DNA from 2 places in the Massilia scottii genome. Region 1 is predicted to be linked to the other one. Evidence: predicted binding sites of a transcription regulator. Region 1 holds the regulator's gene; the other holds the start of a gene.
What was found. Region 1 encodes LexA, which represses DNA repair genes until DNA is damaged. Its sites were predicted from a motif close to ACTGTATNNNNATACAGT; they were not measured.
Positions count from the first base shown of each region.

Region 2: imuA (translesion DNA synthesis-associated protein ImuA) is a predicted target of LexA. The motif match lies at 1,542-1,559, and genes of this name have one in related genera.

Region 1 is NZ_JAVCWM010000016.1:68,280-74,086, forward strand. Features, by position in the region: gene RBA41_RS21675 (SPOR domain-containing protein) at 1-250, shown strand, start outside; gene RBA41_RS21680 (CvpA family protein) at 276-761, shown strand; gene purF (amidophosphoribosyltransferase) at 803-2,323, shown strand; gene RBA41_RS21690 (cystathionine gamma-synthase family protein) at 2,327-3,565, shown strand; gene RBA41_RS21695 (tetratricopeptide repeat protein) at 3,660-4,385, shown strand; gene lexA (transcriptional repressor LexA) at 4,420-5,055, opposite strand; gene RBA41_RS21705 (DUF29 domain-containing protein) at 5,188-5,658, shown strand; gene RBA41_RS21710 (DUF29 domain-containing protein) at 5,688-5,807, shown strand, end outside.
Region 2 is NZ_JAVCWM010000031.1:18,250-24,056, forward strand. Features, by position in the region: gene RBA41_RS28640 (DUF4265 domain-containing protein) at 1-188, shown strand, start outside; gene RBA41_RS28645 (hypothetical protein) at 362-850, shown strand; gene imuA (translesion DNA synthesis-associated protein ImuA) at 939-1,523, opposite strand; gene RBA41_RS28655 (SprT-like domain-containing protein) at 1,718-2,605, shown strand; gene RBA41_RS28660 (PDDEXK nuclease domain-containing protein) at 2,825-3,895, shown strand; gene RBA41_RS28665 (hypothetical protein) at 4,065-4,643, opposite strand; gene RBA41_RS28670 (hypothetical protein) at 5,235-5,432, opposite strand; gene RBA41_RS28675 (H-NS histone family protein) at 5,738-5,807, shown strand, end outside.

The DNA of each region.
Region 1 (5,807 bases):
GCCCGAGAAAGCCGTCGACGAGAACCAGCGCTTCGTGGTGCAGGTCGCCGCGCTGGCCACGCAGGAAAAAGTCAACGAATTGCAGGCCAAATTGAGCGGCGCCGGCATCCGCTCGTTCACGCACAAGATACCGACCCAGTCGGGCGACCGGATTCGTGTGCAGGTGGGCCCGTTCAGCAAGGATGAAGCCGAAAAAGTGCGCGCCAAGTTAAGCAAGATGGGACTGTCGGGCATCATGGTCCCGGGCTGATGACATACGTTTGGGCTGACGCAAGGTGACGGAGTTCGATTATGTGGTGCTGGTGATCCTCATTTCCTCGGTGATCATCGGCACGTTGCGCGGCCTGGTCAAGGAAATCCTGTCGCTGATCAGCTGGGTGGTGGCCTTCGTCGTTGCCAACGCCTACGGCGCCCAGCTCGCGCCCATGTTGTCGGTGATCCCCGGCGAAACGGTGCGCCTGATGGTCGCCTTCGTGGCGCTGTTCCTCGGCACCCGCATCCTGATGGGACTGGTCATGATGGCGGTCGACCTGATGGTCAAGGCCACGGGACTGAGTCCGGCGAACCGCCTGCTGGGGGCCACGTTCGGCCTCGCGCGCGGGGTGGTGATCGTGCTGGCCGCCGTCATCTTGTGCGGCATGACCGACCTGCCCAAGCAGGCGTTCTGGACCAAGGCGGTATCGAGCCCCATGGCGGAAGAGGGCGCACGGATGGTAAAGACATTGTTGCCCGCTGATTTGGCGCGGCATGTTCAGTTTTGATATTTTTTAAAATCAGTAGGTCCAGTCTCTAGGAGCGCACCATGTGTGGCATCGTCGGCGTCGTCTCGAATAACCCCGTCAATCAAGTGCTGTATGACGCTTTGCTGCTGTTGCAGCACCGCGGTCAGGATGCGGCGGGGATCGCAACCAGTCATTCCAATATGTTTTCCATGCACAAGGCCAATGGCCTCGTGCGTGACGTTTTCCGCACGCGCAATATGCGTTCGCTGCAGGGGAACTCGGGCATCGGCCACTGCCGCTATCCGACCGCCGGTTCGTCCAGCGAGGAAGAAGCGCAGCCGTTCTACGTGAATGCGCCGTTCGGCATCACGCTCGCGCACAACGGCAACCTGACCAATCAGGAACAGCTCAAGTCCGAGATGTTCCGCAACGACCGCCGCCACATCAACACCGACTCCGATTCCGAAGTGCTGCTCAACGTGCTGGCGCATGAAATCCAGGAATCGACCACCGGCTTCACGCTCGATCCAGATTCCATCTTCAAGGCGGTGCAAGCGGTGCACCGGCGCGTGCGCGGCGCCTACGCCGTTGTCGCCCAGATCGCCGGCCACGGCCTGCTGGCCTTCCGCGATCCGTTCGGGATTCGTCCGCTGTGCATCGGCACCAACGAAACCGACAACGGCACCGAATACCTGGTGGCCAGCGAATCGGTGGCGCTGGAAGGCATGGGTTTCCGCTTCCTGCGCGATATCGCGCCGGGCGAAGCGGTGTTCATCGACATGGACATGAAGCTGCACGAACGCCAGTGCGCCGACAATCCGTCGCTCAACCCGTGCGCCTTCGAGTACGTGTACCTGGCCCGCCCGGATTCGATTCTCGACGGCGCCTCGGTCTACGCCACGCGCCTGAAAATGGGCGAGTACCTGGCCGACAAGGTGCGCCAGGAGTTCAAGTCGGGCGAGATCGACGTGGTCATGCCGATTCCCGATTCCTCGCGTCCTGCCGCGATCCAGCTGGCGCTCAAACTCGGTGTCGAGTACCGCGAAGGCTTCATCAAGAACCGCTACATCGGCCGCACCTTCCTGATGCCGGGCCAGGCGATCCGCCGCAAGTCGGTACGCCAGAAACTGAACGCGATCGGTTCCGAATTCAAGGGCAAGAACGTGCTGCTGGTCGACGACTCGATCGTGCGCGGCACCACCAGCCAGGAAATCGTGCAGATGGCGCGTGAAGCGGGCGCGCGCAACGTGTTCTTCGCGTCGGCCGCGCCTCCGGTGCTGTTCCCGAACGTGTACGGCATCGACATGCCGACCCGCGATGAACTGATCGCCTACGGCCGCAGCACCGAGGAAGTCTGCCGCGAGATCACGGCCGACGCCCTGGTGTACCAGGACGTCGATGCGCTCAAGCGCGCGATCTCGGACGTGAACCCGGCGTTGACCAGCTTCGAGGCATCCTGCTTCGACGGCGTGTACGTGACTGGCGACGTCACGCCCGCGTATCTGGACCGGCTGGAATTCGCGCGCCACAATCCGAAAGCCGCACCGGCCGAAGATGCGGCGCGCACCCAGCTGAACCTGAACCTGGCGACCGCCGAGTAACTGATGAGCGAGAAGAAAAGCTACGGCTTCACCACGACCATCCTGCACAACGACCGGCAAAAGCCGATCGAGCATGGGTCGCTGCACAAGCCGATTCACACCTCGGTGACCTTCGGCTACAACGACGCGCGCCAGCTGGCGTCGGTGTTCCAGGGGAAGGAGCCGGGCTTTCGCTACGGCCGCCAGGGCAATCCGACCATCTCCGCGCTCGAAGACAAGATCACGCAGATGGAAGACGGCGTATCGACCTTGTGCTTTGCGACCGGGATGGGGGCCATCGGCGCCGTGTTCCAGGCGCTGCTGCGCGCCGGCGACCACATTGTGTCGTCGTCGTTCTTGTTCGGGAACACCAACAGCCTGTGGCAAACGGCGGCCGGGCAGGGCGTCGAGGTGGCGTTTGCCGATGCGACCGACGTGGCCAACGTCGAAGCCGCGCTCACGCCGGCCACGCGCCTGGTGTTCGTCGAAACCATCGCCAACCCGCGCACGCAGGTGGCGGACCTGGCGCGCATCGGCCGGCTGTGCAGGGAACGCGGCATTCTGTTCGTGGTCGATAACACCATGACGTCGCCCTACCTGTTCCGGCCTAAAACGGTCGGTGCGGGGCTGGTGGTCAATGCGCTGACCAAGTCGATCGGAGGCCACGGCAATGCGCTTGGCGGCAGCCTGACCGATACCGGCGAATACGACTGGAGCGCGTTCCCGAACATTGCGGCCAACTACAAGCGCAATGCGCCGGCGCAGTGGGGCATGGCGCAGTTGCGCGCCAAGGCCCTGCGCGACTTCGGCGCCTCGCTGGCGCCGGAAGCGGCTCACCACATCGCGGTGGGGGCGGAAACGCTGGCGCTGCGCATGGAGCGCGCTTCGGCCAATGCGCTGGCAGTCGGGCGCATGCTCGAAGCCGACGCGCGCGTGGCGGCGGTGTATTACCCGGGCCTGGCATCGCATCCGCAGCACGCGCTGGCGAGCGATCTGTTCAAGGCTTACGGTTCGCTGTTGAGCTTTGAACTGAAAGACGGCATCGATTGCTTCGATTACCTCAATCGCCTCAAGCTCGGTATCTCCGCCAGTAACCTGGGCGATACGCGCACCCTGGTCATTCCCGTCTCGCACACCATCTTCTACGAGATGGGCGCCGAGCGGCGCGCCAGCATGGGCATCGCCGAATCGCTGATCCGGGTGTCGGTCGGCATCGAAGACACGGCTGACTTGCTCGACGACTTCCGCTCCGCGCTGGATTGAACGGGGCAGGACGGCGCGCGCCGCCCTGTCATGTCATCTGGTGACGATGCGGGTTTGTCCACATGGTTCGTACAAATACAAGGTCCTACACGCGATGAAGAAATACCTGTTCTGCCTGGGCTTGATGCTCGCCGGCGTGGCGCACGCGGACGAGCTGGCCAACGCCAACGCCCTGTTCGCGAAAAAGGCTTATCCGCAAGCGCTGCAGCTGTACACCAAGCTGGCCAACGCCGGCAACGCCGAAGCCCAGCTGCACATGGGCGAGATGTATTTTTACGGCGAGGCCGGCACGGTCGACCTGGCCAAGGCCGAAGCCTGGTTCAAGAAGTCCGCCGCCAAGGGTAACAAGACTGCGGCCGGCTCGCTGGAGATGATGAAAAAGCGCGATGCGCGCCGTGCCGACCTGGATTACTGGATCGGCAAATACGATGGCGCCGACCTGACAACGGGCCAGTTCCGTTGCCCGGCGCCGCGCATTCCGGCCATGTCGAAGCAGAACGAAGAAATCGAGAGCGTGTCGGCCAAGGTCGCGGCCTGGCAGGATTGCTACAACGGCTTCGTGCGCAACCTGAACGAGGCCAGCCCGCTGACCAAGCGCATTCCCAAGGATGTGGCCGACCTGCTGACCAAGGAAGAAACCGAGCAGTCGCGCGTGTATCTGGAAGGCGTGTATGCGGGCATCGCCGAAAACGCCAAGGTCTCGGCCAAGCTGGTGCTGGCCGACTTCGGCGCGTGGCGTGCCGCCACCGACGCCTACATCAAGGAACACAACCGCATCGTCACCGAAGCGGCGGCGACAGCGCCGCGCAAGGGCGACTAGGCGGCAAGGGCGCAGTGGAACCGCGCCCGCACGCTCAGTTCCAGCTGCGCATCAACCCTACCGCCAGGCCTTCAAGCGCGAACTCGTCGGTTGCGGGATCGACGTGGATCACCTTGAAGTCCGGATTTTCCGGCAGCAGTTCGATCAGCGAGCCGGTCTTTTTGTAGCGCTTGACGGTGACATCGTCACCGATGCGGGCCACCACGATCTGGCCATTCTTGGCGCTGTCGACCTTTTTGACGGCCAGCAGGTCGCCATCCATGATGCCGGCGTCGCGCATCGACCACCCACGCACCTTGAGCAGGAAATCGGGACGCGACGAAAACATCGCCGGGTCCACGCTGTAGGTCGCTTCCACATGCTCCTGCGCGAGGATGGGCGAACCGGCGGCCACGCGCCCGACCAGCGGCAGCGACATGAGCAGGTTCGGCGGCGGCATGGCAATGGCGTCGACGCTGGCGCCGATCAGGCGGATGCCGCGCGAGGTGCCGGGCGAAATTTCGATGGCGCCCTTGCGCGCGAGCGCCTGCAGATGCTCTTCGGCCGCGTTGGCCGACTTGAAGCCCAGTTCATTGGCGATCTCGGCACGGGTAGGAGGAAAGCCCGTGTTCTCGATCGCATCCTTGATCAGGTTGAGGATTTGTTCTTGCCTTGGAGTGAGCTTGATCATCGGTATGCGGGACTGTGTATATGGACAGACTGTATTTTTGTACAGTATTTCGCGCAATGCAAGGGTTAATTAGCCGAACAGGCGAATTATTTGCGATGGGCGCTGTCCAACAAGTAGCAGAGGAGGTGAGTCATGGATCGGCTTGAGGTTCCAAGGGTGGGTTATGAGGAAGATTTTGTGCTGTGGCTTGAGGATCAGGCGGAGTTGCTGCGTATGGGAAAGTTCGAGCTACTTGATGTCGACAACCTCATCGACGAGCTTGAAGGCGCAGTGCGTGCCGACCGGAGTGAGCTCGAGGGGCACCTTGAATATATCACTGCGTACTTGCTCAGTTTGCAGTTGCGGCCACGGTACAAGCCACGGCACTGGTGCATCAAGCTGAACGACGCCCGTTTTGGCGTGGAATTGCTGATTGCCGACAGTCCCAGTCTGGTTGCCGACATACCCGAACTAGCAGCGCGGCGCTATGCCGAAGCGCGCCGGCGTGCCGCTTGGGAAACACGCCTGCCGGAGTCCATCTTCCCGGCTGCGCTACCTTACAGTGCCGCGCAGCTGCTCGACGACGACTTCGTGCCGTCGTACTCGCCGGATGAGGGGCCGTGAACTGAAATACAGGGTAGAGGAGGCGGGTCATGGATCGACTCGGGGTGCCACTTGCTGACTACGACGATGATCTGATCCAATGGATCGATCAACAGGTGAGGCTGTTGCGCGCCAGGGACTTTGAACACCTTGATGTCGAACACCTTGTG
Region 2 (5,807 bases), on a different contig from region 1:
TGGACTCCCGAGATGAACTGATCCGGAAAATTGAGGCACTGGGATGTGCTTGGGAGGGCAGTCACGAACCTAGTTTAATTGCTATTGATGTACCGCCATCAGCGGACCTTTCTCAAATTCTTTCTTTTCTTTCGGAAGGTTTTTCTCAAGATCTGTTTGATTACCAAGAGGGGGCTATTCGCGAATAAGCGTCCGTTTTTAGTTGGCTGATGGCAAGTCTATTAAGATCACGGCGCTGGACTGGTGCTACCCTTATCTTGCCGTCGGCTTGACGCAACCGTTCTTATCATTGAACGCGCGTCTTATGAATCTGCGCTACAATTTTTCTCTAATCAGATTTTTATCGTTCACGTACCTTCTCATGACACGTTTATTCAAATTCGTATCGCTATCCGTTTTTCTTGTGTCAACATGTTGTGTTGCCGAAAGTGCAGAACGCGCAGCCTTGCTTGGTGAGTGGAAATGTGGCCCATACACTATGGCTGGCCCGGAACTGACAATAACTGTAGAGCAGACTTCAAATTATTCAAATGACAGCAAATTTTGGGCAATAGCTGAGGTAGATATCCGCCTGACTAATGGCAAGGTTATCAAAACTCGGAACAGGGCTTCTGGTAATTGGTCTTTGAAAAATAGAATAATTGAGATTCACTATGACAATGTGGAATTTCTTTCCTCTGGTGACCCATCCCTCACTGTTGCAATGGGGCAGGCAGCTCTGGATGCCCAACAGAAGAAGCGTAACTGGGCAAGATTCAAAGTACTAGAGTTAGGTAAACGGTTTGTATCGGTTCCGTTAGAGGTTATTAACAAGGCCGCTGAAGTGGAAGTGATTTGCATACGGCCTTAGGTATTAAGACCCATATGGTTCTACTCCGCTGGCAGGCTGCGGCACCGTCAAATGCCCTTCACCGCTTAGGGGCAGGAACAGGCTGTCGTCACGTTGTGGACCGCGGCGCTTGACGAATCCCACGTCCATCCCGCTGGGCGCCGGCCGCAGACGCAGCGGTGCCCGGCGACGCATCCTGCGCGGCCGCGATCGGGCGCAGCATGAAAAACAGCGTTTCGCCGGCCTGCGCTGCCAGGTTCAACCGGCGCAAGGCTTCCGGCCGCACGTGGCTGGGCCAGAACAGCAGGGCGCCGCAGCTCCCGCTGCGCAGTACCTGCTCTGCCGCCCATAGCGCGTCCGTCCCCTTCTTGCTCTTGATCCAAAGCACTTGGGACGCAGCCAGGCCCATGCCCCCGAGCGCGAGTATCTGCGGACAGTGCGGCGGCTGCAGCAGCACGACGCTACGCGATGCGACTTTGACCAATGCCGGCGCCAACAGCCGCATCTCCCCCAGTCCCGCCTGTTGGGGCAGTACGTCGACGAGGGTTCCGGTTGGCCAGCCGCCGCCGGGTAGCTGATTCGACAATGCCGGAAACCCCGTATCGATGCACCGCGCGGCGCAGCGTGCAAGCTGGGAAGCGCGCCACAACGCGGGGTGCAATTCTTCGGGGGCGGGATGAGGGTCGGCGGGCATTGTCGGGCTGCTCTAAATACTGTGATTATATACAGTAGTCTATCTGGCGCGCCTTGGCAAGGGCGACGCTTGCAACCACTGGGGCGCTTGCGGGAACTTCGCGTGGATTGCACAATCCAAAGCATAAGGACACAAATTTTGGATTGTGCAATCCAAAATTGCTAAAATGCATTTTTTGTATTCGGTAGCTCGACATGCCCGACATCAGCAGCCATGAACCACAAACAGCGCTTCGCCAACACGAGCACCCACGCCCGCTTGATGCTGGGCCTCTTCATGGGGGAAGCGTTAGCCCCGCACGAGCGCCAGGCCATGCGCCCGGATGGAAAAGCGAAGTCAGGCAGACGGCCATCGTCTACGCCGAGCTGCAGCTCGCCTACGACACGTTCAACGCCGAGCTGTTCGACAACAGCTTGGCCGACTGCCTGCTGACGCTGCAGCGCAAGGACCGCACCATGGGTTACTTCTCTGCAGGGCGCTTCGGCAACCGCAGCAAGGAAAAATTGCACGAAATCGCGATGAACCCGGCCTATTTTGCGGTCGTCCCGCTAGTCGAGATCATGGGGACCATGGTTCATGAGATGTGCCACCTCTGGCAGCATCAGCACGGCATTCCAGCGCGCCGCCGCTACCACGACAAGGAATGGGGAGATAAGATGGAGGCGATCGGCCTGATGCCGTCCGCGACCGGCCTGCCGGGCGGGAAGAAAACCGGCGACAAGATGGCGGATTATCCGATCGAGGGCGGGCGCTTCCTTGAGGTGTGTCGGGGCCTGCTCACGCGCGATTTTCAGATCTCGTGGTACGACCGCTTTGTGGCGTACCATCCAGGAGGAAGCGCCACCGGTGCTGCGGCGCCCGGGATGCTGGCGGGCCTGCCGCCGGAAGGGGCCGCGATCGCGGCGGTCAGCGGCGTCGATCTGGCGCCGCCGGCGCTCAGCACCACGACCGGCAGCGCGGCGAACAAGAGCAACCGGTCCAAGTATTCCTGCAGCTGCCCGATCAAGGCCAGCGTGTGGGGCAAGCCGGGCCTGAACATCTTCTGCGGTGATTGTGGCGCCACATTTTTGGAGGAACCGTGAAGCGATTCGGAAAAGTGGCCGTGTTGACTGCTAAAACGCCCGTGCTGGGCGCCACGGCCGGGAAATGGGACAAAGCCCTCACTGGCAACATGCGTCAAACGCTGGCGGAGGTGAAAGCGCCGCGCGGAGAGCGGCACCAAGCGGGACGTTTCGCTAGCGACGTCGACCGATGTCGCTAGCGATGCCCGTAAGCCAACTGGACAGGAGGAACCGTAAGACATGCAAGCTGCAGCAGTGACAACCGGCTTGGCCGGCGACATCCGCGTCCTGATCGGCGAGGCACAGGCCGGACTGGCCACTACGGTCAATTCGGCCCTGACCATGCTTTACTGGCGCATTGGCCGGCGGATACGCGCCGAGGTGCTTCAAGGGGAACGGGCCGGCTACGGCGAACAGATCGTCGCTTCGCTGGCACGCGATTTAGAAGCCGAGCACGGGCGCGGCTTTGGCGCCAAAAACCTGCGCCACATGCTGCGTTTTGGCGAGGTGTTCGAGGTCGAGGAGATTGTCTACGCACTGAGTAGACAATTGAGCTGGACCCATTTGCGCAGCCTGATCTACATCGACGATCCCCTCAAGCGGGAGTTCTACCTGGAGATGTGCCGCGACGAGGGCTGGAGCACGCGCACCTTGCAGGGCCGGCTCGATTCCATGCTGTTCGAGCGCACGGCGCTCTCGCGCAAGCCCGACGAATTGCTGACAAGCGAACTGGCGACCTTGCGCGATGAGGGGGTGCTTGGCCCGAACCTCGTTCTGAAGGATCCCTACGTGCTGGACTTCCTGGGGTTGCGCGATCACTACCTTGAAAAAGATCTCGAAGACGCCATCCTGCGCGAATTGGAAAATTTCCTGTTGGAGCTGGGGGCCGGTTTCAGTTTTGTCGCCCGCCAAAAACGGCTGCAAATCGACAACAACGATTTTTACATTGACCTGCTGTTCTACAACCGCCGCTTGCGGCGCCTGGTCGCCATCGAACTCAAGCTTGGCGAATTCAAGGCGGCTGACAAAGGCCAGATGGAGCTCTATCTACGGTGGCTGGCCAAACATGAACAAGAGCCGGGCGAAGCGCCACCACTGGGCATTATCCTTTGCACAGGCAAGAACCGTGAACAGATAGAACTGCTGGAACTTGACCAAAGCGGCATTCACGTCGCCGAATATCTGACCGGATTGCCATCCCGGCAATTGCTGGAGCAAAAGTTGAATGAGGCGGTAGCGCTGTCGAGGGCGCGCCTGGAGAATCGGCCTGGGCCCGATCGGCTCGACCCGGCCATAACCGAAGTCAAGTGAGAAAGGGGCTGGCTCATGCGAATCGATTCTACCCGCGTCTCCACCCCGGATCAGGACGACACGGCACCGTGATTCACGACGTCAATTGGCTAACAAATATATATGTTAGCCAATTTTATGTATATGTTAGCCGATTTTATGTTCCAGTTTTTCTGCCCAGGTATCGCAGCTATTTAGGCATACGGCCCCGCAGCTGCGCCAGTCGCTGTCGCGACCAGTCTGCCAAGACGTTTTTGCGTTCGACCGACGTCGCCCACAGATGACTCGCCTTGGATTTTTCAAGATCCATCTCGAACAGAAGCACCTGCATCCGGCCGACCAGCTCCCTCTCGAATTGCACCAAGTCCGCAGCCCGGACTGGAGAGTGGTTTGCCGCCGTGCGCCCGGGCGTGGCGAACAGAGTTGCCACGGCCTTTTGATCCAGACCGCGTCCAAGAAAGCGTCGCGCGGTGTTTTGAACAACAGTCGGGGTGATGTCGAGCCCGTGATCCTTGGCTCTTTGAAGCGTGCGTAGCACCAACCATCGTTTCTCGCGCTTGACCGCGGCCGACACTGCGGCCGCGCACCGGGCGATCGCCCGATTGATCTCACGGCGTGCCATATCGTCGTGTTCGGGGAAGCGGGGCAGTCCGTCGGACGTACGGCCGATGCCGTGGAATTCGATGGTCAGCCCATCGTATGCGGCTTGGAGATCGGCGAGAAAGGTCGACTCGGGATCGAATTTTGGAGGCCGAAGGTTGATTAGCATCTCTGCATGTTTATAAATTGCAATTGCGGATGAACGCTGTGTCAAACAGGCTAAGATATATATTTGTTAGCCAATTTTCGGTAAGGCTGCCACTGTCATCTTTCTCCGACTGGCCCAGGATCAAACGATGGCTGATGAGCTGGAACCGATGCTATTTTCTAGTGGTCAGATTTTCTGGAGTACATCGTGAAAAAACGCTACATGTTCCGCGCACACTGCACTCGCCTTGGCCATCATTTCTTATCAGGGCAAAAGAGCGTCTGCATCATTGCGCGATATCGACCTGATGTGCTCCATGGTCGACGTGGCCTTTTTATGATGTTTGGACAGCGGGCGCACCGCGTAGTTCGCCCGACAGATGCTGAAATGTGTGCGGCTCTGGATCGGGCCCGCGCCGGTCGACGGTTCGGGCCTCAGCATCGCCAGGGAAAGCTATTTTGTGTGCACCGTGAGGCGGTCCTTATCATGACCACGACCGATGCCCGACGCGGTCGAAGCTCGTTGCGGGTGCGTTCGCCCCCATAAGCTCGTTTGGTTTCGCTGTACAGGGCCGCCGGTCAGGGGAAGAACACCGGCCCTGTTCCTTTTCGCTTACGGTGCCGGCGGACGATTACGGTGTTTAATCGCGCAGCACGCCACTACCCCAACCACGATCGTTCCAACGATCACGGCCAGCAGTACTCCACCATGGGGGTTCGCTTCCAGGGCATGCACCAGATCGACGGCCTCACCACTCGTCAGCAGTATTTCAAAACAAGTCCTCAAAAACTCAACTGGCAGCTTACGCATTACACTTCTCCAAATAGCCGCTGGGCGGGATTCCGCTCAGCACGGCACGCATCGCATGCCGCACTCCCTATTAGGTTGTCACGACTTGCGGATGGGGCTATTTTCGTCCTAATATATTTCTGCTTCCTCCGGTGGGTTTTCCAAAAACCGCCTCCGTTTTATCCAGACTGTGTGGGTAGTCGCCATGGAATTGAGTTATGCGCCGGATCGATTGTGCCAATTTGTTTAAAAATATTTTGACACGCCGGAAGCTGGCGGTTATCGTTACAACAGTTTATTGTAAAAACTAGCCAAACGAGACCTCTATGAACTTGTCAAATTTATCTTTTGTTGAATTAAAAGCACTGTATGACCAAATCGCGGTCCACATGAAAA